One region of the Sorangium sp. So ce124 genome, then DNA from elsewhere that is predicted to be linked to it. Evidence: riboswitches for the same ligand, from Rfam matches in the RefSeq annotation. Region 1 holds a riboswitch; each other region holds the start of a gene.

Evidence for each region. Region 1 has a riboswitch for cobalamin ahead of WMF19_RS04975 (TonB-dependent receptor). Riboswitches for the same ligand answer to the same signal wherever they lie in the genome.
Region 2: another riboswitch for cobalamin. It lies ahead of WMF19_RS22265 (ribonucleoside-diphosphate reductase subunit alpha); the one in region 1 lies ahead of WMF19_RS04975 (TonB-dependent receptor).
Region 3: another riboswitch for cobalamin. It lies ahead of WMF19_RS22280 (TonB-dependent receptor domain-containing protein); the one in region 1 lies ahead of WMF19_RS04975 (TonB-dependent receptor).

The regions. Positions count from the first base shown of each region.
Region 1 is NZ_CP150312.1:1,343,586-1,354,169, reverse strand. Features, by position in the region: gene WMF19_RS04980 (hybrid sensor histidine kinase/response regulator) at 1-1,165, opposite strand, end outside; gene WMF19_RS04975 (TonB-dependent receptor) at 1,628-3,829, opposite strand; cobalamin riboswitch at 4,067-4,274, opposite strand; gene typA (translational GTPase TypA) at 4,435-6,321, shown strand; gene WMF19_RS04965 (hypothetical protein) at 6,390-6,884, shown strand; gene WMF19_RS04960 (hypothetical protein) at 6,872-7,138, opposite strand; gene WMF19_RS04955 (haloacid dehalogenase type II) at 7,142-7,918, shown strand; gene WMF19_RS04950 (DUF1990 family protein) at 7,974-8,594, opposite strand; gene WMF19_RS04945 (hypothetical protein) at 8,880-9,239, shown strand; gene WMF19_RS04940 (caspase, EACC1-associated type) at 9,236-10,426, shown strand; gene WMF19_RS04935 (HD domain-containing protein) at 10,563-10,584, shown strand, end outside.
Region 2 is NZ_CP150312.1:5,945,402-5,953,367, reverse strand. Features, by position in the region: gene WMF19_RS22270 (ribonucleotide-diphosphate reductase subunit beta) at 1-668, opposite strand, end outside; gene WMF19_RS22265 (ribonucleoside-diphosphate reductase subunit alpha) at 728-3,244, opposite strand; cobalamin riboswitch at 3,500-3,707, opposite strand; gene WMF19_RS22260 (NAD-dependent protein deacetylase) at 3,822-4,688, shown strand; gene WMF19_RS22255 (prolyl hydroxylase family protein) at 4,719-5,294, opposite strand; gene WMF19_RS22250 (helix-turn-helix domain-containing protein) at 5,418-7,340, shown strand; gene WMF19_RS22245 (hypothetical protein) at 7,292-7,966, shown strand, end outside.
Region 3 is NZ_CP150312.1:5,955,346-5,965,929, forward strand. Features, by position in the region: gene WMF19_RS22280 (TonB-dependent receptor domain-containing protein) at 1-1,562, opposite strand, end outside; cobalamin riboswitch at 1,806-2,032, opposite strand; gene dhbC (isochorismate synthase DhbC) at 2,287-3,537, shown strand; gene WMF19_RS22290 ((2,3-dihydroxybenzoyl)adenylate synthase) at 3,534-5,204, shown strand; gene WMF19_RS22295 (isochorismatase family protein) at 5,303-6,289, shown strand; gene WMF19_RS22300 (siderophore-interacting protein) at 6,321-7,181, shown strand; gene WMF19_RS22305 (2,3-dihydro-2,3-dihydroxybenzoate dehydrogenase) at 7,194-7,970, shown strand; gene WMF19_RS22310 (PepSY domain-containing protein) at 8,116-9,012, opposite strand; gene WMF19_RS22315 (hypothetical protein) at 9,111-10,400, opposite strand; gene mxcH (TonB-dependent siderophore myxochelin receptor MxcH) at 10,450-10,584, opposite strand, start outside.

The sequences.
Region 1 (10,584 bases):
TCACCACCTGCGTGAGCCGCGCCAGGTCGCCCTGGACGATGGCGAGCGGCTCGGCGGGCAGCTGCACCTCGAGGACCTGCTCGCGCGCGTCGATCCAGGTCCGGGACGCCTCCGCCGCGCGCGTCACCACGTCGGCGAGATCGATGCGCTTGGACTCGAGGGCGATCTTGCCGCGCGTGATGCGGCTCACGTCGAGCAGGTCGTCGACGAGCCGCACGAGCTGACCGAGCTGCCGTTCCATGAGGCCGGCCGCCCAGACGACCTGGGCGTTGTCCTTGCCTTCGAGCTTGAGGACGCTTGTCGCGTTGGCGATCGGCGCCAGCGGATTGCGCAGCTCGTGCGCCAGCATCGCCACGAATTCCTCCATCTGGCGCGCGTTGGACTCCATCTGCTCCAGGCGCTTGCGCTCGCTCAGGTCGCGCGTGATCTTGGTGAAGCCGCGCAGCTCGCCGCTCGGGCCGCGGATGGCCGTGACGAGGACGTTCGCCCAGAACGACGAGCCGTCCTTGCGCACGCGCCAGCCTTCGTCCTCGAAGCTGCCTTCGCGCCGCGCTTCGGCGAGCACCGTCTCTGGCCGGCCGCGCTCGATCGCCTCGGCCGGATAGAAGCGCGAGAAGTGCGTGCCGATCACCTCTTGCGCGGAGTATCCCTTGATCCGCTCCGCGCCGGCGTTCCACGTGGCCACCCGGCCCTCGGGGTCGAGCATGAAGATGGCGTAATCCTTCACGCCTTCGACCAGCGTGCGGAAGCGCTCCTCGCTGTGCCGCAGCGACTCTTCCTGGCGCTTGCGCTCGGTCAGATCGCGCGTGATCTTGGCGAAGCCGCGCAGCTCGCCGTCGGGGCCGTAGAGGGCCGTGATGATGACGTTCGCCCAGAACATCGAGCCGTCCTTGCGCACGCGCCAGCCTTCGTCCTCGAAGCGGCCCACGCGCCGCGCCTCGGCGAGCTCTGTCTGTGGCCACTTCCGCTCGATCGCCTCGGCCGGATAGAAGCGCGAGAAGTGCGTTCCGATCACCTCTTGCGCGGAGTATCCTTTGATCTGCTCGGCGCCGGCGTTCCACGTGATCACGCGACCCTCGGTGTCCAGCATGAAGATGGCGTAGTCCTTCACGCCTTCGACCAGCATGCGGAACTGCAGATCGGCGCCGAGCCCTGTCGGATCCATGCGGCACAGCCTACAGCATGGTTACACGTTCGCCACGCCATGCTCTCCCTTCCTGCCCTGCTCTCCGCGTCCGCGAGCCGTCATCGCGGCGGCTGGCAGCGGCGAGTGACGAGCACAGCAATGGCCATATGAGCCGGCGTCGAGAGCGTCCGCCGGCGGCCGCGCAGGGCCACCGCGACCCGCTGGAGCGGCTCGAGCGTGTCAAGGCGGACTCATCGATTGTGGAGCCATCGAGCGTGTCCAGCGCGAGCCACCCGACCTCGAGACACCGCTATTGGCGAGCGCCACGGCGCCCCAGCTCCCCGGCCAGCCGCAGCGTGGAGGGGCCATGACGGCGCCGTGGATGGGTCGAGAGCAGGGTTGTCGCGCATTCCTGCGGACCACCCGGCATGAGTGGAGTGGAGCGCGCGGCGGGGACGGCGCGGGCCGTCGGAGTCGACATCGCTTCAGGCGGCGCTGCTTCTACTCCCAGTAAAGCGTCGCCCGCCCGATCGCCGTGAACGGCCACCCCGGCGAGTAGTGGATCCCCGTGACCGCGGCCGGCTCGTACGGCAGCCGCGACTCGCTCGCGAACTGGACCTCGCGCCACGTCGTGTCGAAGAGGTTCTGGATGTCCACGGCCACCTCGACGTGCTTCCACCGCAGCCCGGCGTTGGCGTCGACGACCGTGAACCCCTCGGCGGTGAGCGACTCGTCCTCGGTCGCGGGCCGCGCGCCGATCGCCTTGACCCGCAGCGCCGCGAACGGCGTGAACGCGCCGAACGTCGGGCGGACGCCGACGCCCGCGGTCAGCGTCCGGGTCGGCGCGAGGGCGACCGCGCTCGCGTTGCCGGCGTTCTCGCGGAAGCGCGCGCGGGTGAAGGTCGCGTCCACGTCCGCGAAGAGCCAGCTCCCGAGCCGGTAGCGCCCGCCGATCTCGATCCCGTAGCGCCGCGTCTGCCCCGACGGCTCGGTCGCGCCCGCGTCGCCGCTCCACACAAGCTCCGAGTCCACGTCGAGGAGGAACCCGGCCCCGCTCAGCGACAGCCCGCGCAAGGGCGCGACCCGCACGCCGACCTCGTAGCCCGTCGCGGGCGTGATCAGCGTCGCCGCCCCCTCGCCCAGCACCGCGCCCTGCGCGTCGTTCGAGTGGAAGCCCCGCCCGAAGTGGGCGAAGAGATCGAGCCCCTCGACGGGCGACACGATCGCCGTGAGCTTCGGGAGCAGCTGCATCTGCCCCCGGGTGCCGCTCGATCTGTTCCCCGTCGCCTCGAGGTCCTCGCCCGGGTCGTCCACGTTGACGTCGATCCACTGCCCGCGCGCCCCGAGCACGACGCGGAGCCAGCGCCGGAGCCGGGCGTCCTGCTCGATGTAGACGCCGATCTGGCTCTCGTCGACGTGGGTCCTGCTCTTCTCCTCGAGCCGCTCGCGCGCCTCGTCGTGGTGGAGGGACTTGTCGATCGCGTCCGCGCGGATCTGCGCGCCGAGCGAGGTCGTGAACCTCGCCCCGCCGATCTCGTATTGCCTGCGGAACCGGAGATCGGCGCCCCCGACGGTGCGGTCGTCGTTCTGCTCGATCTGGTCGCCGTGGACGGCGTCCTCGCTGAAGAACGTGAAGTTCGAGTACAGCGTGAAGCGGTAGCGGACGAGGTAGGCCAGCGCGCTCAGATCGGCGTCCCGCCACGCCGTCGAGTAGGCGAGGGACGCCATGTGCCGCTCGGTCGCCCCGCCCTCGGTCGGATCCACGGCGCCGAAATGGTCGATGCACGGCTGTCCGAACGCCGACGGCGGCGGGTTCAGCCCGCCCTGCTCGCCCTCGCCGCAAACGGCGCGCGCGGGGATCTGGCCGGAGCCGTGCCAGGTCGATCCATACGACATCCATGTCATCTGGACCTTCCCCGTGTCACCGAGATCGTGCGTGGCCCGCAGGTACACGTTGAAGCGCTTGAGCCGCTCCGGGCTCAGGAACGGCCCGTCGTTCCGGTAGATCTCCGCCGCGGCCACAGCGCGCCACGCGTCGCCGAGATCCGGCGAGGCGATGACGAGGCCGCGCTGGATACCGTACTGCCCCAGGCTGACCTGCGCGTAGCTCTCCTCGAGCTTCTCGGCGAAGCGCAGGTTGACGGCGCCCGCCGTCCCGAAGTCGCCGATGCTGGCGTAATAAGGCCCCTTGTAGCCGTCGAGCCCTGTCACGAGCTCCGGGATCATGAAGTAGAGATCGGTGAAGCCGTGCCCGTGGCCATGGCTGACCATGTTGACGGGCACGCCGTCGACGAAGAAGGCGACGTCGGTCCCGTGGTCCGCGTCGAACCCGCGGAGGAAGTACTGGTTCGCCTTGCCGCCGCCCGCGTGCTGCACGGCGAAGAGCCCGGGGACCGACTCGAGGATGTCGCCCGGCCGGAGCCTCGGCCTGAGCTCGAGCTCCCGGTGTCCGACGGAGACGCGCGACGCGGCCTCGCTGCCCGGCTTCTCCGCCTGGATCGTGACCTCGATCGCGGCGTCGCCCGCGGGCGTGCCCTCACCGGAGGGCTCTGCAGCGGCGGCCTCCGGCGGAGCAGCGGGCGCCTCGGGGGTGTCGCCCTCGGCGCGCGCGGGCCGCGCGGCGGCCAGCACCATGGATAACGCGGCGAGCAGATGAAATGGATGGCGGTGCCCGTGGCTCGTCGTGACCGTCTCGCGCAGCATTCGTGTCCTCCTTCGCCGCAATCGCGCGGAGCGGCTTCGGGCCGCTCGCGTCGAGCTCCGCGAGGACGAAATGGCTGGCCATCGCACGGTGCGCTGGACCGACCTCTCGCCCCCGCGGGCGACCGGAAGGCGACGCGGGGGCGGTTCGGTATCCGGGACGTGGCAGAGGCAAAGCTGCACCGGCTCGGACCTCACCGCCTCCCTCGAGGCTCCCAGGTCGAACCGGCGCCGGATGTCTCCCGCCGCCGGGCGCTGGCAGGTCTTCGGGCTCGCGAGCGCTCCGGCCTGGCCGGCTCCCTACTGTCCACCGCTTCCCAGCCCTCGTCGGGCCAGTGCTTGGGGTGGAGGTCGTTCTCGCTTACCGCTGCGGGGCAGCCCCGGAATTTCACCGGGTTCCCTCTTCGGCCCAGGCGAACGCCCGGGCACCAGCGCGGCGCGCACCCTATGGCCGCGCGCCTTCGGCTGTCAATCGCTACCGCTCCCCTCGCCCGCCCGGCGCGGGCTCGCCCGCGCCACGCGCGCGCCTCGCGCTCTCCATCCGAGCGCCTCCCTGCGCGGCTGCCGCGCCGCTGCCGTGCAGGCCGAACGTTCGGGCTCTAGCGAGGATGGGCTCGCTCCTCCGTGGGTCGCGTGCTACACGGCCGCCGCCGTATATGCCCCGTAACGATCTCCGCAATATCGCCATCGTCGCCCACGTCGACCACGGGAAGACGACCCTCGTCGATCACATGCTCCGCCAGTCGGGCGCCTTCCGAGAGAACGAGGTCGTGGCCGAGCGGGTCATGGACTCGAACGACCTCGAGCGGGAGCGCGGCATCACCATCCTCGCGAAGAACACGAGCATCCGGTACCGCGGGGTCAAGATCAACATCGTCGACACGCCCGGCCACTCCGACTTCGGCGGCGAGGTCGAGCGCACGCTCATGATGGCCGACGGGGCGCTCCTCCTCGTCGACGCCGCCGAGGGCCCGCTGCCGCAGACGCGCTTCGTGCTCTCGAAGTGCCTCCAGCGCGGCTTCCCGGTCATCGTGGTCATCAACAAGATCGACCGGAGCGACGCGCGCGCCCACGAGGTGCTCTCCGAGGTGTTCGACCTCTTCTGCGACCTCGAGGCGAGCGACGCGCAGATGGACTTCTCGACGCTCTACGCGATCGCGAAGTTCGGCCAGGCGAAGCGCGAGCTCGAGCACGAGGCGAAGGACCTCGAGCCGCTCTTCGAGACCATCCTCGAGCGGGTCCCCGGCCCCTCGGGCGACCCCGACGGTCCGCTCCAGGTCATCGTCTGCAACACGACGCACGACGAGTACGTGGGCCGGCTCGCGGTCGGCCGCGTGGTCCGCGGCACCGCCCGGTCCGGCGCCGACGTCGCGCTCCTCGGCGAGGGCGGGCAGTCGCGCGGCTACGTGAAGATGCTCTACGCCTACGAGGGGCTGAAGCGCGTCGCGGTCGAGAGCGCCGTCGCGGGCGAGGTGATCGCGATCGCCGGGATCGACGCGGTCACGATCGGCGACACGATCACGGATCCGGCGCACCCCGAGGCGCTGCCGCGGATCGTCGTCGAGGAGCCGACGATCAAGATGAAGATCGGCGTCAACACGTCGACCTTCGCCGGCAAGTGCAAGCAGTCGAAGTACCTGACGAGCCGTCACCTGAAGGAGCGGCTCGAGCGCGAGGCGATGAAGAACCTCGCGATCCGGGTGGAGCCGACGGAGGTGCCCGACACGTTCGTGGTGCTCGGCCGCGGCGAGCTCCAGCTCGCGATCCTCGTGGAGACGATGCGGCGCGAGGGGTACGAGATGCAGCTCTCGAACCCCGAGGTGGTGACGCGCGAGATCGACGGCGAGGTGATGGAGCCGCTCGAGCTCGTGGTCGTGGACGTGCCGGACACCTACGTCGGCATCGTGACCGAGCGCCTCAGCTCCCGGCGCGGCCGGATGGTGAAGATGACGAACCCCGGCTTCGGCCGCGCCCGCCTCGAGTTCCGGGTGCCGTCGCGCGGGCTCATCGGCTTCCGCGGCGAGTTCCTGACAGCGACGCGCGGGACGGGCCTGCTCAACACGATGTTCGACGGCTGGGCGCCCTGGGGCGGCCCGATGATGCGCCGCCCGACAGGCGCCATCGTCGCCGATCGCGTCGGCGTGGCGACCCCGTACGCGCTGCACCACCTGCAGCCGCGCGGCATGTTCTTCATCGTCCCCGGCGTCGAGGTCTACGAGGGGATGATCATCGGCGAGCACAACCGGCCGAACGACACCGACGTCAACGTCATCAAGGAGAAGAAGCTGTCGAACGTGCGCAACCACGGCAAGGACGAGAACGTCCTCCTGGCCAGCCCGCGGCTGCTCACGATCGAGACGGCGATGGAGTGGATCGACGGCGACGAGCTCGTCGAGGTCACGCCCGACGCGGTGCGCGTCCGCAAGAAGGTGCTCGCGTGCAACCGCCGCGAGCGCCGCGAGGACGCGATCGAGCAATCGCAGGCGGTGGAGTGAGCGGCGGGGGGCGCGCGGGACGTCCGACGCGCGCCCCTGCCGTGCTTGCCGCGCTATAAGATGCCCTGATGAGAACGACGCCGCTCTTCGCTCTCCTAGCTTCGGTCGTCGCGCTCTCGGGGGCGGGCGCTTGCGGCGGAGCGGTCGTCGTCGACGGGCTCCCCGAGAGCTCCGACGGCGCCGGGGGCGCTGGCGCGGCCGTGGGGTCGCCGTCGGCGAGCTCCGGCGGGCCATCCATCGAAGAGCAGAAGGCCTCGTGCGATTTCTTCTGCTCGCTCTTCGACGGCGTCACGTGTCCGGAGCTCCGGTGTCACGAGCGCTGCGCCGACCTGCTCTCCGAGCAGCGCCCCTGCAACGCGCAGACCGCTCCTTTCTTCGATTGCATGGGCGAGACCATCGTCTCCGCGGACCGGATCCCCTGCGAGTTCCTCGCGCCGTCGATCGCGTCGCTCTTCGATTGCCTGAGCGGGCGAGATCGGGAGTGCAGGACCGATTTCCTGCCCCAGACGTGCGACGCGCCGTTCGAGGAGCTCAGGGCGTGTCAGCGCGATCAGGGCCGGTAGCGGGGGCGCTCGCCGCCTGACGCGCGCGGCCGCGCGCCGGGGTCGAGGGCGCTCCGGAGCGGCCCGAGGGCGTCGGCGACGAACGCGACGAGCGCCTTCACGCGCGGCACCCCGCGCGTATCGCGGTGCACCCCGAGCCACAGCTTGCGCCCTGGCGGCGGCGAGGGCGGCGAGAGCAGGCGGAGGCCGGCGGTCGCGTCGCCGAGGTAGCGGGGCAGGCAGACGAGCTGACGAATCGTCGTGAGTTTCTCCACCGCGTGACCGGCACGGCCGCGGCGGGCTTCCTGGGCTCTGCCCCGGCCGCGAACACCTCCTGTGCCGCGCAGCATGGGCCGGCGCCGCCGCGACCCGCGGCGGGGTCGAGGATCAAGGCGGTCGCCTTCGACGCCTTTCCGATCTTCGATCCGCGGCCGATCGCCGCGCTCGCGGAGGAGCTCTGCCCTGGCAAGGGGGCATTGCTGAGCGAGGCGTGGCGCACCCGGCAATTCGAGTACACGTGGCTCCGGGTCGCCTCCCACGAGTATGCCGACTTCTGGCAGGTGACGGCGGATGCGCTGGTGTTCGCCGAGCGCGCGCTGGCGCTCGATCTCGGGGAGGAGAAGCGGGCGCGGCTCCTCGGCGCGTACCTCGATCTCCGGGCGTGGTCTGACGTGCTGCCGGCGCTCGGGGCGCTGAGGGGCGCGGGGCTCCGGCTCTCGTTCCTGTCGAACTTCGCCCCGAAGATGCTCGGGGCCGCCATCGAGAGCTCCGGTCTGGGTGGCCTGTTCGAGCACGTGCTCAGCACGGACCGGGCGAGGACGTACAAGCCGGACCCTCGCGCGTACCGGATGGCGCTCGACGCATTCGGCCTCACGCGCGAGGAGATCGCGTTCGTCGCGTTCGCCGGCTGGGACGCCGCGGGGGCCCGGTGGTTCGGCTATCCCACGTTCTGGGTCAACCGCCTGGGCCTGCCGGCCGAGGAGCTCGGCGTGAGCGCCGACGCGACGGGAGCGAGCCTGTCGGATCTTGTGGAGTTCGTGAAGGAGAGGGCATGACCGGCGGGGCCCCGCGGCCTGCGCGATCAGCTGGTCCCAGGGCTCCCGGCGCGCCTCACGGCGGCGAGGTCACGGCGCTGCACATGGCGCGCATGGAGTCTCGGGCGAACCGCGCCTGGACCCGGCGCGCGTAGGGAAAGCCGATCCGGGCGAGGAGGTGGTTCGGCCGGGAGACGGCGAAGATGTCGTAGGCGACCTCGCCGGAATGCTCGTCGTGCTCGACGAGAAAGCGCTCCTCGCCGCGCTCGCCGTGCTCCTCGAGCGTCCCGTAGGCGAAGCCGAACCGGCGCACAGGGCCGCTCGTCTCATCGACCGTGTAGACGATCCGGCACGCGTTGAGCCAGTGAATCCCGAGCACGCGGACGAGGATCGCCACGGTGACGCCGGTCTGGAGGGGAGCGTCGGGATAGCAGAGCTCGACCCAGCCGAGCCGGAACTGTGCCCAGCACCGCATCGCCTCGACAGCGCGGTCGAAGAGCGCGGCGCCCCGGCCGAGCACCACGCGGTGGTGGTCGACGTTGAAGCCGGCAGGCGGCCGCGGGCGGCCGTCGCCGGCGCCGGTGCAGCCGACCTCCGCGTAGGAGAGCGGCCGATCCGCCTGGCGAGCGAGGAAGGCGTGGATCACGGCATCCGAGGGGCGAGCGAGGGAGAGCACGAGGGGCAGGATAGCTCGCACGGCAGTATGTTCCCGTCACCTCCGCCTCGTGTGTCTTTGCAGTCACGACGACGCGCAAGGAGCACCTTCGCTGCTGGCCGACCTGCACGGATCCGCCAAGGCCTCTCACGTGGGAATCAGCATGGACATGAGATGGGCTGGACGATCGCGAAGCAGGCCTCAGGCGCGCTCCGCAGGTCGAGACAGCGCCGCGCGCACCACGCGACTCCCCCGCGCGGCTGGCACCTACCGGCGAGCGCTGATACGCTCCTCGGCGACTCGTAACAGCGAGGAGGTGCATGGCCGATGGACATGCAATTCAATTTTCACGACGCCGAGGTCGAGGCGGACCAGCTGGACGCGATGCTCGAGAGCTTGATGCGCGACGTCGGCACCGCAGGCGCGACCCCGGCCCGCGTCGTCGAAGGGCGCCTCCCGAAGAACGCGAAGGGAGACGCCTTCACCGTCGGCGCGATCGCGGTCGCCGCGCTCCCCGCGGTGCTTCCTCAGGTGATTCAGCTCGTCAATGAGTGGGTCGTCCGCGCGCCGAAGCGCCGCATTCGCATCCGGGGGAAGAACGGTCTGGAGGTCGAGTTCACCTCGGACAAGCCGCTCGGGGAGAAGGAAGTGCTCGACCTCGCGCGCCGCATCAGCGCAATCAAATGACAGCCCTGGACAGAGATCTACTGCTCGGTGGACGGGACCGCATCGCGCTCATCATCGCGAACGGAATGTATTCGGACGACAAGTTGCGCTCGCTTCAGGCGCCCGCCCTCGACGCATCGAAGCTCGCCGACACGCTGGAGAGCCCGGACATCGGCGATTTCCGCGTCCAGCTCTGCGTCGATGGCAGCCAGCTCGAGGTCCGGAAGGCCATCGGCGCGCTCTTCCATCGTCGCCATCCGGAGGATCTGCTCGTCCTCTACTACTCCGGTCATGGCCTGAAGGACGACTGGGGTCACCTCCACCTCGCCGCGCGCGACACGGAGAAAGAGCTCTTCAGCGCGACCTCTGTCGACGCGGCGTGGATCAGCCGCCAGATCGATCAGTGCCCCGCGAAGCGCATCGTCCTGATCCTCGACTGCTGCTACAGCGGCGCGTACGAGAACTCCGCCAAGAGCGAGCAGGACAGCGTCGACATCGCCGGGACGTTCATGGGAGACGGCTCGGGTCGCGTCGTGATCTCCGCCACGACGTCGGTCCAGCTGGCATGGCAGGCCGACCAGCCCGTGGGGGTGCCCTCGCAGTCGATCTTCACGCGCCACCTCGTCGAGGGCCTGTCGACCGGCACAGCCGATCTGGACCGAGACGGATACGTCGATGTCCACGAGCTCTGCGAGTACGTGCAAGCGAGCATCAAGGCCGAGGGAGGCCGGCAAACCCCGCAGATGTGGACGCAGAAGTACGAGGGGCGGCTGCGCATCGCCAAGGCCCCGCTCCGGCCCACGATCCCGGCGTCGGGCGGGAACGCCGCGATCACCTACGAGCTCTTCGTGTGCAACGGGCCTCTCGAAGGTCGGCGGTTCGTGCTCCACCCTGGAGAGTTCAGGGTAGGGCGAGAGCCCGACTGCTTCATCCGCCTCGATGATCCGAAGGTGTCGCGAAAGCACGCGACGATCGTCGTCGGAGCGGAGGAGGTGCGCGTGATCGACCAGGGAAGCACGCACGGGACCAAGATCGACGATCAGCGCATCACGAGCGCCTTGCTCCCGCAAAACGGCCAGATCATCGTCGGGGGCACCGTGCTCCGGCTGGTCCGCCTGGATGCTGCAGGCGCACGTCAGACCCAGGACACGGCCGCGCACCCGCCAACCGCGCCGAAGAAGCGATCGGCCACCCTGTTCACTCCCTGACTCCTGGCGCAGACGCGCCCGCGCTATGCTTCGGCTCGCCCGGCGAGCGCGGCCTTTCGGTGGGTGTGACCGCGCCCCAGGGTGAAGGGGCACCGCTCGCCCGCAGCCCGCGGGCGGCCTGACCGCCCTCCCGTCGATGCACAAGGACCTCCTCGATC
Region 2 (7,966 bases), 4.6 Mb from region 1:
GACTGAGAGAGCCCGGCGTCGAAGAGCTCGGGCTCCTCGCGCCGCACCGTGCTCACGACCTCGAAGGCGAAGCGCATGTGCGCGCTCTCGTCGCGGAAGACCCAGCTCGTCCCCGCGGCCAGCCCGTGGAGCAGGCCGCGCGAGCGCAGGAAGTACACGTACGCGAACGCGCCGAAGAAGAAGAGCCCCTCGACGCACGCGGCGAAGCAGATGAGGTTCAGCAGGAACCGCCGCCGATCGGCGCGCGAGTCCAGCCGGCCCAGCGACTCGATGGAATCGATCCACCGCATGCAGAAATCGGCCTTCTGGCGGATCGAGGGGATGTTCTCGACGGCCGCGAAGGCGCGGTGACGGTCCTCGGGATCGGGGATGTACGTGTCGAGGAGCGTCAGATAGAACTGGACGTGAAGCGCCTCTTCGTAGAGCTGCCGCGACAGGTACATCCGCGCCTCCGGGGCGTTGATGTGCCTGTACAGGTTGAGGACGAGGTTGTTCGCCACGATGGAGTCTCCCGTGGCGAAGAACGCGACGAGGCGCTGCACGAGGTGCCGCTCCGCGTCGGTCATCTTCCGCAGGTCGCCCACGTCCGTGGAGAAGTCGACCTCCTCCACGGTCCACGTGTTCTTGATGGAGGAGCGGTACATCTCGAAGAAGGTCGGATAGGCCATCGGGCGCAGCGTGAGGCACTGGCCCGGATCCAGGAGGCGCGCGGGGCGGCTGACGCGGCTCACTGGCAGGCCTCGCAGGCTTCGGGGTTCTCGAGCGCGCACGCCACGTCCGCGGCCGCCTTCGCCGGCGGCGCCTGTCCCCAGCCGCCCTCGCGGCGCGGCGCGGCGCCGCCCTCGGGCGTGCGGTCGGGCGCCGCCTCCACGGTCGCCTTGGCGATGCGCGTCGCGGGGCGCGATCGCAGGTAGTAGGTCGTCTTGAGCCCCTTCTTCCATGCGTGGAAGTACATGCTCGAGAGCTGACCGATGGTGGGGTTCTCGACGAAGAGGTTCAGCGACTGGCTCTGATCGATGAAGGCGCCGCGATCCGCGGCCATGTCGATGAGCGAGCGCATCGGGATCTCCCACGCGGTCCGGTACACGGCGCGCAGCTGCTCGGGCAGCTCGTCCATGCCCTGGACCGAGCCCTCCGCGAGCTTGAGCCGGGTGCGCGCAGCGTCGTTCCACGCGCCGAGCCGCTTGAGCTCCGCGACCAGGTAGCGGTTCATCTGCAGGAAGTCCCCAGAGAGCGTCTCGCGCTTGAAGAGGTTGGACACCTGCGGCTCGATGCACTCGTAGCAGCCCGCGATCGACGCGATGGTGGCCGTCGGCGCGATGGCGACGAGCAGCGAGTTCCTGAGCCCCTCGGCCTGGACGCGCGCGCGGAGCGCCTCCCAGCGGGCCGTGTCCTCCGGGACGACGTTCCACGCGTCGAACTGGAGCTCTCCGCGCGCGGCGCGCGTCTCGTCGAACGCCGGGTGTCGCCCCTTCTCCGCCGCGAGGTCCGCGGACGTCGAGAGCGCGTGGTAATACACCTCCTCCGAGATCCGCCTGGAGAGCTCCCGCGCGGCCGGGGCGTCGAAGGGCAGGCGCATCTGGAAGAACACGTCCTGCAGGCCCATGAGCCCGAGCCCGACAGGCCGCCAGCGGAGGTTCGATCGCCTCGTCGAGGGGATGGGGTAGTAGTTGAGGTCGATGACGCGGTCGAGCTGGCGGACCGCGGTCCGCACCGTGCGCGCGAGCTTCTCGAAGTCGAACGCGACCGCGCCGTCCGCCAGCGTGGTCGTGTGGCGAGCGAGGTTGATCGAGCCCAGGTTGCAGACGGCCGACTCCTCGTTCGAGGTCACCTCCAGGATCTCGGTGCAGAGGTTCGAGAGGTGCACAATCCGGCCCGGCAGCGCCGTCTGGTTGCAGGCGCGGTTCGACTTGTCCTTGAACGTCATCCAGCCGTTGCCGGTCTGCGCGAGCGTGCGCATCATCCGCGCGTAGAGCTCGCGGGCCTTCATCGTCTTCTTGGCGAGGCCCGCCCGCTCGGCCTCGACGTAGCGACGATCGAACTCCTCCCCGTAGAGATCGGGGAGATCGCGCACGTCCTTCGGGTCGAACAGGCTCCAGTCGCCGTCGGCCTCGACCCGCTTCATGAAGAGGTCCGGGACCCAGCTCGCGAGGTTCAGGTTGTGCGTGCGCGCGGCCTCATCGCCCGTGTTGTCGCGCAGCGAGAGGAACTCCTCGACGTCGGCGTGCCACGGCTCGAGGTAGACGCAGCACGCGCCCTTGCGCTTGCCGCCCTGGTTAACGGCCGCGACGGACGCGTCGAGCGTCTTGAGCCAAGGCACGATCCCGCTGGAGTGCCCGTTGGTGCTCTCGATGAGCGAGCCGCGCGAGCGCACCCGGTGGTAGGCGAGCCCGATGCCGCCCGAGAACTTCGAGAGCATCGCGACGTCGGTGTAGCGCTGGTAGATGGTCTCGAGGTGATCGTCCGGCGAGTCGAGCAGAAAGCAGCTCGAGAGCTGCTCGTGGCTCGTCCCGGCGTTGAACATCGTCGGTGAGCTCGGGAGGTAATCGAGCGACGAGAAGAGCCGGTAGAGCTCGACGGCCTGCGCCGCCGTCTCGGAGAGCGCGCACGCGATGCGCAGGAAGAACTGCTGCGGCGTCTCGATGACGAGGCGCGTCTCGGGGTGCTTGAGCAGGTAGCGGTCGTAGAGCGTCCGCAGGCCGAAGTACTCGAGCTCGTGGTCGCGCCCCGGCTCGATGGCGTCGTTCAGCTTGCGGGCGGTCTGCGCGACGAAGCCGTGGAGCCGATCGTTGATGAGGCCCAGCCGCCGCCCCACGGCGATCGACTGCGAGAAGGCGTGGATCTCCTGATTGCGGACCTCCTTGTCGATGTAGGTCGCGAGCAGGCGCGCCGCGAGCTTCGCGTACTGGGGCTCATCGGCGATGAGCGACGCCGCCGTCTGGATGGAGAGCTGATCGAGCTCGCGCGTCGTCGCGCCGTTGTAGAGGCCGCTGATGGTCTTTGTCGCGACGCGGAGCGCGTCGACGTCGGACAGGGCCGCGCAGGAGCGGCTCACCGCCCGGACGATCTTGTTGACGTCGACTGGCTCGCTCGAGCCGTTGCGCTTCTTCACGCGCATCGTCGTGTGCGGGTGCGTCTCCTCCGCGCCGGCGCTCGTCATGGCGGGCGCATGGGGCGCGTGGAGTGCGTGGGGCGCGCGCAACGGCGCCGCGCCGTTGCTCTTCACCAACGGTTCGTTCAGCATGGCATCCTCCTCGTCGTGCTCGTCCCGAGCGGTCACGGACCGCTCGCGTCGATGCCGCGAGAACGAGAAGGCCAGCCGATGCGCACGGGTGCGCCAGGCTCTTTGGAGGAGCCCTCGGACCGACCGCTCGCCCCCGCGGGCGAAAGGAAGACAACGCGGGAGGGGGTCGGAACCGGGACAAGCGCGAGAGTCTGCGCCAGCTCGGACCTACCCGCCTCCCACGAGGCTTCCAGGTCAAACCGGCGCGGGATGTCTCCCCAGCGCAGGATGTTGGCAGGTCTTCGGGCTCACGAGCGCTCCGGCTGTCGCCGGGTTCCTACGGTCCACCGCTTCCCAGCCCGAGGGCCAGTGCGCGTCGTGGAGGTCGTTCTCGCTTACCGCTGCGGGGCAGCCCCGGATTCGCACCGGGTTCCCTTTTGAGCCCCGGGCCGAAGCCCGAGGCACCAACATGGGCACTACATATGGTGGTGTAGTGAGCCGGTCAAGCGAGATGTTGTGGGGGAGCTCCTTTGCTCGGTTGCATGATTGCACGGTCGACGCTGGCGGTGCGCGCAGCGACGGGCCACAACCCGGGCGTATGCCGCTCAGCGAAGCGCGTCCGGCCGATCCGCTCGACGACCTCGTCGCGCTCCTGCGCGGCAAGCGGATCGTGGCGCTGACGGGCGCGGGGTGCAGCACCGAGTCCGGCATCCCGGATTATCGAGGTCCCGAGACGCGGCGCCGCGCGCGGAACCCGATCCAGGGGCGGGAGTTCTCCCGCTCGGCCGAGATCCGGCAGCGGTACTGGGCGCGCGCCGTGATCGGCTGGGAGCGGTTCTCCAGGGCCGAGCCGAACCCCGCCCACCGCGCCCTCGCGCAGCTCGAGCACGGCGGGCATCTCGACGGCCTCATCACGCAGAACGTCGACGGCCTCCACCAGGCCGCGGGCAGCCGCCGCGTCATCGAGCTGCACGGGACGCTCTCCGAGGTCGCTTGCCTCGCGTGCGGCGCGATGGAGCGGCGCGCCGCCCTCCAGGAGCGGCTCCTCGCGCAGAACCCCGGCTGGCTGCGCCTCGCGGCCGACCTCGCCCCCGACGGCGACGCCGACCTGCCCGCCGAGCACGTGGCGGGCTTCCGGGCGCCGCCGTGCCTCCGCTGCGAGGGGCCGCTCAAGCCGCGCGTCGTCTTCTTCGGCGAGAACGTGGCCCGGCCGATCGTCGACGCGGCCTTCGCGCTCGTGGACGCGGCGGACGCGCTCCTCGTCGTCGGCTCGTCGCTGGCGGTCTTCTCGGGCTACCGCTTCGTGCTGCGCGCCGCGCAGCGAGGCATGCCGATCGCCATGATCAACCTCGGCTCCGCGCGCGGCGAGGAGCTCGGCGCGCTCAAGATCGAGGCCCGGGCCGGCGAGGTGCTGCCGCGCCTCGCCGAGGCGCTCGGCGTCCGCGCGACCGCGGCGCCCTGGTGAGGCGCCGAGCGCCTCGGCGAGGCGCCGGCATCATCCGCGCCGGTACATCACATCGCTGCGGAGGACGTACTTGCTCCCGCGCGTCACGGGGGCGCCGCGGTGGAGCCGGCGGTGCTCGAACAGGAGCGCCATCCCGCGCCGCGGGGCGATGCTCCGACCGCCCCAGAAATCGGTCGTGCCGCCCTCGAAGTCGTCGTTCAGGTAGATCATCGCGGTGAACAGGCTCCGCTCGCCGTCGGATCGCACGAACGACCCGTCGCCGTGCCAGTTGAAATACTCGCCCTCGGTGTACCGATAGTAGCGGAAGCGCTCGTTCAGCCCGACGGCGCGGTGGAGGCCGAAGCTCGGTGGCATCCACCGCGCGAGCCTCTCCCAGAGGCTCGTGGCGAGGTCCGGATCGTCGACGATGACGCGGCCGTTCTTGCGCACCTCGAGGTGGATGATCTCGGTCCCTCCGATCGGCGCCTGCTCGAAGCCTCGCGCCTCGGCGAGCGCGATGAAGCCCTCGCACTCGTCGGGCGACAGGACGTTCGTCACCGTGAAGATGCGGAGATTGTCGGTGTAGTCGGTGCACTGGGCGGTTCGTTCGGCGTGCAGGGTGCTCATGCGTGGAGCGTGGGCCCGGGCGGACCGGATCCGGAAGGGCGGGACCCGGGCAGGACCGGGCAGGACCGGGCAGCGCGGTGGACAGGAGAGCGCCGCATCGCCGATGATCGAGCGCTCGCACCGATGGCACGGGTCTCCAGGGTGGGCCGCAGCGCGGAGCCCGCGGTCAGCTTCAACCACACGCTCCTCCAGCGGGCGCGGCTCGATCTCGACCTGACGCAGGAGCAGGTCGCCGCGTCGATCGGCGTCGACGTGCGGACCTACCGCCGCTACGAGTCGGGCGCCGTCAACGATCCGCGGCTCGGCTTCTCGGTCCGGAGCCCGTCCCGGCGGCGCATCATCGAGCGCCTCGGCGCCGAGCTCGGCCTCGCGGAGGCGGAGCTGCTCGTCGTCGGGGCCGAGGCGGCGCCGGGGGCGGAGCCCGCCGCAGAGGAAGCGGGGGCAGCGAGCCAGGCCGCGGAGGCGCTCGCCCCGGCGTGGCGCCCGCTGCACGCGCACACGCTCCAGCGAGCGCGGCACTTCGTCGGGCGCGGGGAGATCCTCGACCGGCTCTCCGCGTGGGCCGACGCGTCACCGCCGTGCCCCCGGGTGATCGCGCTCCTCGGCGTGGGCGGGGCGGGCAAGACCGCGATCGCCGAGCGCTTCCTCCAGGGGCTCGGCGATGCCCCACGGCCCGGCGGGGTGCTCGTCTGGAGCTTCTACGACGACCCCAGGAGCGAGGCGTTCCTCGACCAGGCGGCGGCCTACTTCGCGCCGGGCGCAGGCGGCTCGGGTCCGGGGGCGCCGCGGCCACCGGTGGCGCCCGGAGAGCAGCTCGCGCAGCTGAAAGAGGCGCTGGGGCAGGGGCCGCCGCACCTGCTCGTGCTCGACGGGCTCGAGACCGTGCAGGCCGAAGGGGGCGCCGGGCGCGCGCACGGCGAGCTCCACGACGCGCTCCTCCGGCGGCTGCTCTGCGCTGTCGCGTCCGGGCTCGGCGGCGCGCGGGCGCTCGTCACGTCGCGCTTCGAGCTCGCGGATCTGTCCGCCTGGGCCGAGGGCGGGCTCGCGACGATCCGGCCGGAGCCGCTCTGCGAGGGCGACGCTGCGTCGCTCCTGCGCCGCTGGGGCATCCACGGCGATGACGGCGCCCTCGGCGCGCTGTTCGAGAGGACGGGCGGCCACGCGCTCTCGGTCGCCGTCCTCGGCTCCTACGTGGGCGCGTTCCTCGGCGGCGACGCGGGGCGGCTCTCCGCGGCGCAAGCGGCGCACCTCGCCGAGGCCGAGCACGACGACGTCCTCGCCCGCCGCCTGAGCTCGGTGCTGTCGGCCTACGCGCGCGCGCTGCCGCCGGGCGAGCGGGACCTCCTCGCGCGCCTCTCGGTGTTCCCCGGCGGCGCCGGCGAAGAGGCGCTGCTTCAGCTGGTGCGGGCCGGCGGCGAGATCGCGGGCGCCATGGCGGGGTGGGGCGCCGCGGAGCTCGCGCGCGGGCTCGCCCGGCTGGAGCGGCTGGGGCTCGTGTTCGCGGCGCGCCCGGGCGAGCGCTGCTACTCGACGCACCCCTTCGTGCGGCAGCACTTCAAGTCGCTGCTCGGCGTGCCGCCGGAGCGCGTCCACGCCGCGGGGAGCGCCGCGCCGCCGCCGCGCCTCGACGAGGCGCCGCGCCGGGCGCCGCGGGAACGCGAGGCGGTCGACGCGTACGAGGCCATCCTCACCGAGCTGCTCGGCGCCGGGCGGGCGGGCGAGGCGTACGAGATCTACGCGCTCGCCCTCGGCGGCTTCGCGCACCTCGGGCTCAAGCTCGGCGACATGGCCCGGGGCGCCCGCATCCTGCGCGCGTTCGCCGGCGGCGACGATCCCCGCGGCATGCCGGCCTCGCTGCCCTCGCGGGTGCGCGCGTCGCTCGTGTACGAGACGCGGGGCTCTACGCCGGTGCGCTCGGGGATCTCGCGTTTGCCTGCGCCTGCTACGAGGCGCACAACGAGCTCGCCGGCGCGCTGGGCGACCCGGCGCTGCTCGCGATGGGTCTGCGCACGCTGGCGTACACCGAGCGGCTGCGGGGCAACCTGACCGGGGCGCGCGGCCTGCTCGAGCGATCGGCGGAGATCGCCGGAGGCGCCGCGGGGAGCGCCGGTCGCGCCGCGGACAAGGTCCACGCCGTGCGCGCGCTGGCGCTGCTCGCCGCGGTGCTGCACGACCTCGGCGAGGTCGACGCGGCGGGCGAGCGCTTCGCGCGCCTGCGGGAGCTGGGCGACGCGCCGGTGGGGCGCCGCGCGCTCTGGGAGGCGGAGCACGCGCTCGCGCTCGGGCGCCGCGACGAGGCGCGCGAGGCCACGGAGCGGAACATCGCCGAGTGCAGGCGGAGGGGCTGGGAGGGGCACGTCGCGCACGGTCACACGCTGCTCGGCCTCGCGCTGCTGGACGGAGGCGACGGCGGCGGCGGCGACGTCGCGTCGGCGGAGGCGCACCTCGTCGAGGCGCGCCGCTGGGCTTCCGCGACGGGCGAGGTGGAGGTCGTGCTGCGGTGCCACGAGCTCGCGGCGCGGATCGCGCTCGTCGCTGGCCGGCTCGACGACGGCGCGCGGCAGGCGCTGGAGGGGCTGCATGTCGCCGAGGCATGCGGGTTCGGCCCGTTCCGCGCGCGGCTCGCGGTCGTCGCCGCGCGGTGCGCGCTGGCCCGCGGCGCGGGGGCGGCG
Region 3 (10,584 bases), 4.6 Mb from region 1:
ACGCGGGCGCGGCCGACGTTGTACGGGCTCACGTAGCCCTGGCCGGATTTCTCGTATGCGACGAGCCCGGAGACCGCGCTCCCGAACGCGAACGCGTCGATGAAGGCGCCGCGCACGACGGCGCCGCGCCCCGTCTGCGCCCGGATCCCGGCCTCGATCGTGGCGCCGGACTCCGGCTCGAGCTCCACGTTGCCGTGGACGACGCCGGAGACGCCGTACACCTCGCCGAGCGTCGGGACGCGGACGTAGCGGCCCACGGTCGCGAGGAGCCGGATCCGGTCGCTCCCCGCCTCCACGCCGACCCGCCCGGTCGGGACGAGCACGTCGCAAGGGCGCTCCCGGTCCGCGCCGGTGGCGTGGCACTCCCCGCTCGCGAGGGCGTGCAGCGCGAGCCCCTCGCCGAGGCGCACCTCCGCGCTGACAGCGCCGCGCGCGAACGAGCGCCGCGCCCGCGCGAGCGGGACGTCGTCCGGCGCGCGCGAGATGCCCTCGCGCGCGACCGAGAGCACGGGCCGCACCCGGAGCCGGTCGACGAAGGAGAGCGTCGCCCCGAGCGTCTGCTCCAGGCGGCGGCCGGCGAGGCGGAGCTCCGGCGTGAGCAGCGCGAGCTCGAAGAGGGGGTCGTGGACCTCCGAGCGCGCCTCGATGAACGAGGTGCGCGCCTCGATCGCGTGCTGCGCCTCGCCGCCGAACGGCACCCGCGCCACGACGGACGTCAGCGCGCGCCGCGACTCCCCCCGCGCTCTCCGGGACGGCAGGAGCGCGAGCCTCGGCATCCCCTGCTCGCGATCGGTGCCGTTCGCGATCACGTCGACGATCGCGCCGCCCCCGAGCTCGACGCGCGCGAGCGCCCACGCGTCGATCGTGCGCACGTCGGCGTTCTGCCGGCGCTCCAGGGTGTCGTCGCTCTCGTCGAAGAGCGTCCCGCGATCGTCCACGAACGTGTAGCGGTTCTCCGCGGCCTCGGCGCTCACCCCGACGATCGAGCTCACCGGCCCCGCGCTGGCGCCGGCGAACGCCCACCCGCGCCGCGCGCCGAGCGAGCCCGCCGTCGCCCCCACGCCGGCCGTCGTCCGGGAAGGCCGCCGCGGCTCGAAGAAGATCGCGCCGCCGGGGCCGAGGCGGTCGGCCTCGATGGGGGCGTTGCCGCGGTAGATCTCGACGCGCTCGATGAGCCAGAGGGGCACGAGCGAGAGATCCGCCGTCCCCACGACGTCGTCGTTCAGGCGGACGCCGGCGAGGTACACAGGCGTCTGCGTGGCGGTCGCTCCCCGGAGGGCCGCGGTCGCCGGCCCGCCGAAGCCGCCCGACTCCTCCACGCGGACGCCCGGCTGCGTGCGGAGCACGTCCGCCGCCCCGAGCCCCGCGCCGGTGAGGCGATCGCGGCTCAGCACCGACCCCGCGACGGACCTGTCCTTGGGCGGCGCGGGCGCGCGCAGGCGATCCCCCTCGACGCGCACCTCCAGCGGGGCTGTCTCCGGCGGAGCGACGGCGCGATCGCCCCCCTGCTCGCCCGCCGGCCTGCGCCGATCGTCGGCCCGGGCGGCATGCGAGGCTGCCACGGCGCTGCCGACCGCGAGCGCGAGCCAGCACGCCGCGCCGGCGCTCCGGCGCCGACGCGACCGACGATCAGAGGAATCAACCATTCACGCGCCGCCTGCCCGCGTCGACCCCGCGCTGCTCCGGGTGAGCCGAGAGCCGAAGCGAGGGGGCTGCGTGACGGGCCACGGCACCGCGCGCGAGCGAGGTGGTCGAGGGCCTGCGCGCCTTCCCCTCGAAGGCTCAGGTCAGCGCGCGCCAGCGCACCGGCGCGCGCACCTTCGGCAGGTCTTCGGACTCACGGGCGCTGCGGCCGTCGCCGGCCGCTCTCCTACGGATCACCGCTTCCCAGGCTGCTCTGGTGCATGCCCAGTGCTTCTTGGTGATCGTCGTTCCCGTTCACCGCTGCGGGGGCAGTCCCGGATTCTCACCGGGTTCCCTTTTCAGCTCGCCCGGCGATGGCCGGACGAGCACCGATGGCGGGGCGACTCGTCGCACCCGTCACGCAGGATGTCAACGCAGAAGCGAAGCCCCGGAACGCCCCGTCCACGGGCCCCACCGGCGGCACACACCCGAGACAGAATCGGGAGTCCCTTGACAGTCCTGCTCGGCCGTGCCATGAGTTACTTGAAACTGATTTTCTTTATCAGAATCAAGCGGCCCGAGACCTGACGTCCAGCGCCCGATGACCCGAGCCCACGTGGCTCTCGACGCCCATCGGAGCTGAATGTGACGAGTTCCATCTCGATGCCGGCCTCTGCCGCGCTGCCCGCGGTGAACGCAGGGCAGCTGTTGAAGCAATACACCCCCGAGTCGGCGTTCTTCTTCGCGTCGCCGACACGCACCCTCCTCGCGCAGGGCGTACACGACATGATCCTCGAGCCGAACGGCGCGGATCAGGGCGATCGCCTCGCGGACCGCGTGACAAGGGTGCTCGCGGCGGCCTCGAGGGCCGGCGCCGGCCAGGGCCTCCCCATGGTGGTCGGCGCGGTGCCGTTCAACAGCACGTCGCCCGCTCACCTCATCGTGCCGCGGACGATCCAGAGCGCAGGCCCGCTCAACCACACGTCGGAGTCGCCGAGAGCGCACCTGCCGATTGCCATCCAGGAGCTGCGCCAGGTCCCGGAGCCCCGCGACTACGTGCGCGGCGTCGAGACGGCGGTGGGCCTGATGCGGTCCGAGGTGCTGAGCAAGGTGGTCCTCTCCAGGATGCTGGAGATGGTCGTGCGAGAGCCTGTCGATCTCCGCCTCGTCCTCCAGCGCCTCTCGCAGCAGAACCGGAACGGCTACACCTTCGCCGCCAACCTCTCGGATCCGACCGCGGGGCTCTCCGGCGCGGAGCGCGGCGTCGCGATGTCGCGCGCGCGGACGCTCCTCGGCGCGAGCCCGGAGCTGCTCCTGTCGCGCTCCGGGCTCCGGGTGATCGCCAATCCGCTCGCCGGCTCCGCGGTCCGCAGCCCGGACCCCGACGAGGACCGCCGGCGGGCGATCGCCCTGCTCGCGTCCGAGAAAGACCGGCACGAGCACGCCATCGTCGTCGACGCCGTGGCCGCCGCGCTCCGGCCGTTCTGCCGGCGCCTCAGCGTCCCCGACGAGCCTTCGCTCACGCAGACCCCGACGCTGTGGCACCTGTCGAGCCGGCTCACCGGGGAGCTGCGCGATCTCTCGATCTCCTCGATGAAGCTGGCCACAGCGCTGCACCCGACCCCCGCGGTGTGCGGATACCCCACGGACCGCGCCCGCGACGCCATCGAGGCGATCGAGCGGTTCGATCGCGGGTTCTTCACGGGGCTCGTGGGCTGGTCCGACGCCAGCGGCGACGGCGAGTGGGCGGTCGTCATCCGCTGCGCCGACGTCGCCGGCCGGGCGCTCCGCCTCTATGCCGGGGCCGGGATCGTCATCGGCTCGAACGGCGAGCACGAGCTCGCCGAGACCACCGCCAAGCTCGGGACGATGCTGAACGCGCTCGGCCTCGACAAGGCGCCGGAGAGGGCATGAGCTCTCCGGAGGAAAGCCGGCAGGCGCCCGCGCAGGCGCGAACGCAGGCGCTCGACGGCTGGACTCCGTGGCCGGCCGAGATGGCCGATCTCTACCGGCGCGCCGGCTACTGGCGCGGCGAGACCTTCGGGCGCCTGCTCCGCGAGCGGGCCGCGCGGCACCCGGATCGGGTCGCGCTCGTCGGCGGCGATCGCCGGGTGAGCTACGGTGAGCTCGATCGGCGCGCCGATCGCCTCGCCGCGGGCCTCCTGCACCTCGGGCTCCGGCCGGGGGATCGCGTCGTCGTCCAGCTCCCGAACATCGCGGAGTTCTTCGAGGTGTGCTTCGCGCTCTTCCGGCTCGGGGCGCTCCCCGTGCTGGCCCTGCCCGCGCACCGGCGCGCCGAGATCGCGTACTTCTGCGAGCACACAGGGGCGGTCGCGTACGTCATCGCCGACCGGGACGGCGGGTTCGATTACCGGGAGCTGGCGAGCCAGATCCGGCGCGACGTCGGGACCTTGCGGCACGTGCTCGTGGCCGGCGAGCCGGGCGAGCACACGGCGCTCTCGAGCCTGGACCGGGAGCCCGTCGAGCTCCCGGAGCCCGCCGCGGGGGACGTCGCCTTCTTCCAGCTGTCCGGCGGGAGCACCGGCGTACCGAAGCTCATCCCGCGGACGCACGACGACTACCTCTACAGCGTGCGGGCCAGCGCCGAGATCTGCGGGCTCGACGAGGGCAGCGTCTACCTCGCGGTCCTCCCCGTCGCGCACAACTTCACGCTCAGCTCGCCCGGGAGCCTCGGCGCGCTCCACGCCGGCGGCCGCGTTGTGCTCTGCCGCCGCCCCAGCCCGGACGAGGCGTTCCCGTGGATCGAACGGGAGCGGGTCACGCTGACCGCGCTCGTGCCGCCGCTGGTCTCGGTCTGGCTGGAGTCGGCCCGGACGGCGCGGCACGACCTGTCGAGCTTGAAGGTGCTCCAGGTGGGCGGCGCCAGGCTCCCCGCGGAGGTCGCGCGCCGCGTGGGGCCGACCCTGGGCTGCAAGGTGCAGCAGGTGTTCGGGATGGCGGAGGGGCTCGTCAACTACACCCGCCTCGACGACCCCGACGCCATCGCGCTCGAGACGCAGGGCAGGCCCATCTCGCCCCACGACGAGGTCCGCGTCGTGGACGACGACGACCGCGACGTCGAGCCCGGGCAGGTCGGCCACCTGCTCACGCGAGGGCCCTACACGATCCGCGGCTATTACAGGGCCGACGCGCACAACGAGAAGGCGTTCACGCGCGACGGCTTCTACCGCACGGGCGATCTCGTGCGGCGGACCGCCGCCGGCTACCTCGTCGTGGAGGGCCGCGCCAAGGATCAGATCAACCGCGGCGGCGAGAAGATCGCGGCCGAGGAGGTCGAGAACCACGTCCTCGCCCACCCGGCGGTGCGCGACGCGGCGCTCGTCGCCATGCCGGACGCCCACCTCGGCGAGCGATCGTGCGCGTTCCTCGTGGCGCGCGGGCAGCCGCCGCCGGCGAGGGAGATCAACGCCTTCCTGCGCGAGCGCGGCGTCGCCCAGTACAAGGTGCCCGATCGCATCGAGTGGCTCGACGCCCTCCCGACGACGAGCGTCGGCAAGGTGGACAAGAAGGCGCTCCGCCGGTGGATCGCCGACAGGCTCGCGCAGGGAGCGCGCGCCTGAGAGGACAGCGCGGGCCGAGGCGGCGCAGCGACGCCCGCGGCCCGTTCCATCGACAGGAGCGCTGCGACCAGAAGAGACGAGGAGAGAGAGGAACGACCATGGCCATCCCCCGCATCCAGACCTATCGCATGCCACGAGCCGACGAGCTCCCGGAGAGCCGGGCGTCATGGCGGCCGGATCCGGGGCGCTCCGTCCTCTTGATCCACGATATGCAGGAGTATTTCCTCGGCTTCTACGACGCGAGCGCGTCCCCGATGGTCGAGCTGATCGCCAATGCTCGCCTGCTTCGGGAGCGGTGCGCGGCGAGCGGGATCCCGGTCGTCTACACGAAGCAGCCCGCCGAGCAGACGAGGGCCCAGCGCGGTCTGCTGACGGATCTCTGGGGGCCCGGGCTGACGCAGCAGCCCGACAAACACGAGATCGTGCGCGAGCTCGCGCCTGGAAGCGCCGACACCGTGCTCACCAAGTGGCGTTACAGCGCCTTCCAGCGGACGGAGCTCCTGGATCTCATGCGCCGGTGGGGCCGCGATCAGCTGATCGTGTGCGGCGTGTACGCGCACATCGGGTGCCTGCTGACCGCGTGCGAGGCGTTCATGAACGACGTCCAGCCGTTCCTCGTGACCGACGGGACCGCCGATTTCTCCCGGCAGCAGCACGACATGGCCATCACCTACGTCGCGCAGCGGTGCGGCGTCGCGCTGCCGACGAGCGACGTCCTCGCCGCGCTCGCGCCCCGCGAGCGGGCGAGCACCCTGCGGCGCGAGGCGCCGGCGCCGCTCGGGGGGACGCAGGACCGGACGCCGTGGGTCGAGCGCCTGCGCGGCGAGGTGGCCGAGGTCCTCGACCAGCTCCCCTCGGCGATCTCCGATCGCGACAACGTCCTCGATCTGGGGCTCGACTCGATACGGCTCATGACGCTCGTCGAGCAGTGGCGCGCCGCGGGGATCGACGTCGCGTTCGTCGACCTCGCCGAGCTGCCGACGCTCGGGCACTGGTGGGAGCTCCTGTCGACCCGGCTGCCGCGCGAGGCGAGGCCGGCGCCCCGGCACCGCGCGGAGGCGCCCATCCAGGAAGCTACAGGCTGACCGGCCGAGCTTGCCCCACGACGGCTTCCCCATGGCACAGGTCACCATGAATCGCGTCGCGACATCCCCGCCCGGGCCGGTGGCGCGCACCCCGCCGCGCCTGCTCGAGGTGCTGTGCACGACCGCGATCTCCCCCCGCATGCGGCGGATCACGCTGGGCGGCGAGGCGATCGCGGGGTTCCCCGCGCGCTGCGGCGGCGCGCACATCAAGGTCTTCTTCCCGCGCGGCGACCAGGCGGCGCCGGAGCTGCCCACGCTGGGCCCGGACGGCCCCGTCTGGCCTCCGATGCCGCGGCGGCCGATCACGCGCACGTACTCGGTGCGCAGGTACGACGCGCAGGCCGGCGAGCTGGGCGTGGACTTCGTCCTGCACGGGGACGACGGCCCCGCGTCGCGGTGGGCCCACCACGCCAGGCCGGGCGACCGCATCGGCATCGCCGGACCGGGCGGCCCCGATCCGATGCTCGGTCCCGCGGACTGGTACCTCCTGGCCGGCGATCTCTCCGCGCTGCCGGCCATCGGCGCGCTGCTCGAGGCCCTGCCGAAGACGGCGCGCGGCCACGCCGTCGTCGCGGTCCCCGACGCGGCGGACGTGCAGGAGATCGATCACCCGCCGCACGTCGCGCTGACCTGGCTCTACCTGCAGGGCGAGCACGCCCCGGGCCCCCGGCTCGAGGCGGCCGTCCGCGCCCTGGGGTGGCCAGACGGCCGCGTCTTCGCCTGGGTCGCTGGCGAGTCGTCGTCCGTCGTCGCGATCCGCGATCACCTGCTCGACGAGCGCGGGCTCGGGCGCGGGGCGCTGTACGCGATCCCCTACTGGAAGGCCAGCCAGTCCGAGGAGGCGTACCACGCGGAGCGGCACCGGATCATGGACGGGCTCGACAGGGCCTGACGGGAGCGAGCGATGGAGTTCAAACACAAGGCAGCGCTCGTCACGGGCGCGGCCCAGGGGATCGGCGAGGCCGTCGCCCGGAGGCTCGCCGCGCGGGGCGCCGCGGTGACGGCCATGGACGCGAACCGGGAGCGCCTGGGCGCCGTAGTCGCCGATCTCCAGGCGAGCGGCCATCGCGCCGCGGCGTTCGTAGTGGACGTGGCCGACGGCGAGGCGGTCGAGGGCGCGGTGGAGCGGATCGAGCGCGAGCTCGGCCCGCTCGAGATCCTTGTCAACGTGGCCGGCGTGCTGCGCGTGGGCGGCGCCCTCTCGCTGAGCGACGACGACTGGGAGCGCACCTTCGCGGTCAACACCAGGGGGGTGTTCAACGTGAGCCGGGCCGTGGCGCGCCGCATGGTGCCGCGCCGATCGGGGTCGATCGTGACGGTCGGGTCCAACGCCGCGCGCACGCCGCGGATGAACATGGGCGCTTACGCCGCCTCGAAGGCCGCCGCGGCCCAGTGGACGAAGTGCCTCGGCCTGGAGCTCGCGCAGCACAACATCCGGTGCAACGTGGTGTCCCCTGGCTCGACGGACACGCCGATGCAGCGCGCGCTCTGGGCGGACGATCGCGGCGCTCAGGCGGTCATCGCCGGCGCCCCCGAGGCGTTCCGGCTGGGTATCCCGCTGCGCCGGATCGCCACGACGGATGACGTCGCCAGCGCGGTGCTGTTCCTGCTCTCGGACGAGGCCCGGCACATCACGATGCACGACCTCTGCGTCGACGGCGGCGCCACGCTGGGCGCGTGATCGTGGTCTGGCTTCGTTCGAGCGAGGAATGAGCCGCCAAGGACGCCAAGAAGATAATGAATTTATAATCTTGGCGTCCTTGGCGTCCTTGGCGTCCTTGGCGTCCTTGGCGGTTCATTTCTCTGGTTCCGCGCTGTTCGGTGTTCTAGGGGCCTTCCTTCGCGACGTTCCCGAACAGCGCGTCCGACGCCGTGCCGACCATCACCACCGCGGCGAGCGCAACGGCGGCGGCGATCGCGAGGGCGCCGAGGACCCGCGATGGCTTCATCTGCCACCACATGGCGAGGCCGCTGAGCGCCCACACGACCAGCGTGATCCCGGTGATGTCCGCGAAGAGCGCCCAGAGCCAGGCCACGCCGCCGTGCACGGGGAAATGATGCGTCTTGTGAAGCGTCTCGAGCACCTCGACGAAGCGAGGCCACCCCCGCGCGCCGGCGGGCCGCCCGTCGAGCCGCCCCGTGCCCAGGTTGTATGTGACGTTCCAGGCGCGGCCGTCCGCGTCCCGCATACCGAAGCGCAGCTCGGGGTTGATCTTCGGGTGCGCGCGCAGCGGCCCCGCGGCGTCGACGCCGATCCTGGGCAGGAGATCCTTTATCTGCTCCTGCACCGCCGCCATCCTGTATCCAGGCAGGTCGATCGCGACGCCGGCGAACGGGGGCGCGGGGGCCTCGGGCTCGGGGGGATGGCTGGAGACCGTCGCGCTGCCGTCGTCGAGGCGCAGGATCACCACCTGGCGTCCCCCGCCCGCGCTCGGCGCCGCGAGCAGCGGCCACCCGGAGAACGCCCCTGGGGTCCCCGGATCGAGCGTGTAGCGCGAGGGCGAGCCGGCGTTGAGCTGCTCGACGACCTGGCGCGCGAGCTCGCCGGGATCCCAGGGCTGGAACCCGGTGAGCGCCGACAGCTGCTCTCCCGAGAGCGACCGGCTGTCGATGTCTCGCCCGATCTGCGGGTGATTGAAGAGCGTGCCGCTGATCCCGAACAGCAGTATCCAGGGGAACAGCAGCAAGCCCAGGTACATGTGCACGCGGCGCACGACCTTCATGATCGCGCCGTAACGCGGCCGCCCGCGAGGGCCCCGTGGCGAACGGGGCCCTCGCGCGGCGTCGTCCCTCATCGCTTCTTCGTGATCGGGCGCGAGCGTCATCGGATCTTCGCGACGGAGAACGTGAGCCCAGGCGCGCTCACGCCCGCCTCACCGGGCCCGTCCTCGCCGATCTCGCGGAGCGTCGTCGACTCCTGGCCCTCGAACTCCAGCAGGTAGGTGCGGTCGCCGAGCGCGACGGACAGGACGCTGCCGCCGCCGGGCGCGGCGTCGAGCACCGTGGCGGTCGGCGTATCGCCGAGCGTCACGCTGGCCCACCGCCACGCCGCGGCGCTCGCCAGCACGCGCGGGTGGGTGTCGTCGGCGATCGCGAAGAGGCTCTCGTCGAGCACGCGCAGGAACGCCTTGCCGTCCGGGCCACCGAGGAGCGAGCCGGCGGTGTCGCCGTCGAACAGCGCGCTCAGCTCGACGTGGAACTCGGGATCGAACTGCCTCGTCTCGGGGTTGAAGCGCAGCATGCACGGGGCAGCAGCGTTGTCGGGGTTGAGCCGGTGCACCGCCGCGCCGTACGCCTCGGTGGCCACGTAGATCATGCCGTCGGGCCCCTCGATCCCATCGCGCACGTAACCGCAGCGTTCGTCGGTGACGACGGTCGCCTCGTCCGTCGTGCTGTCCACGACAATGACAGCGGCCACGCTCGGGACCTCCGGGCCGACGCGCCACCCGCCGAAGGTGATCACGTCGTCGCCCTGGCGAAGCGGCGGCGAGGAAGAATAGGTGAGCGTGGCGTCCGGGATCACCAGATCCTCGAGCGGAATGTCTCCGGTCACCGTCATCTCCGCGGGATTCCAGACGACCACCTGGGCGGTGGGACCATCGAAGAAGTACGCCTTGGTCTCCGAGACGAAGTGGAACTGCGTGCCGTACTCGCCGATCTTCGCGAGGCCCTTGCCCTGGAAGCTGATGGTGTCCCCTTCCTCGAGGCTGCCGTCCTCCTGGAGGTCGTAGCGGGTCACGGTCGCCGCGGCGTCGCTCGCCACGAACACCGCGCCTCCGCCGTCCAGCCCGACGCCGAGGGCGCGCCCCTGCACCTCGATCGCGTTCTCCAGCGACAGCGCCTCGGCGGAGTCGATGTCATCCGTCACGGCGATGTAGCTCTGGGTGTCGCCGCCGTCCGGCCCGAACACCTGGATCGTGAGGGCGTACGCCGGCCGCGCGCTGGGTGTCCCCCCCGTGCCGCTGGTGGCTCCGCCGGCGCCGGTGCCTCCACCGCCGCCGCCCCCCGCGCCGCTGCTCGTGGCATCGCTCGTGTCGTCGCCGCAGGCGACGAAGCACGGGAGGAGCAGGGTCAAGAGGAGGGCATTCGCGTAGCGCGCACGAAATAACATGAAGGATCTCCTTGTGTCGGGTTTCAACTGCCGTCGCACGAACATCGGCTCACAGGCTCAAGGCGAGCTTGGCGTACGCCGCTCGCCCGGGGCGCTGGATGCCGTGGAAGCTGAAGGCCTTCTCGTCGGTGAGGTTCTGCACCTCGACGGTCGAGCTCACCGTCCATCCACCGCGCTCGACCAG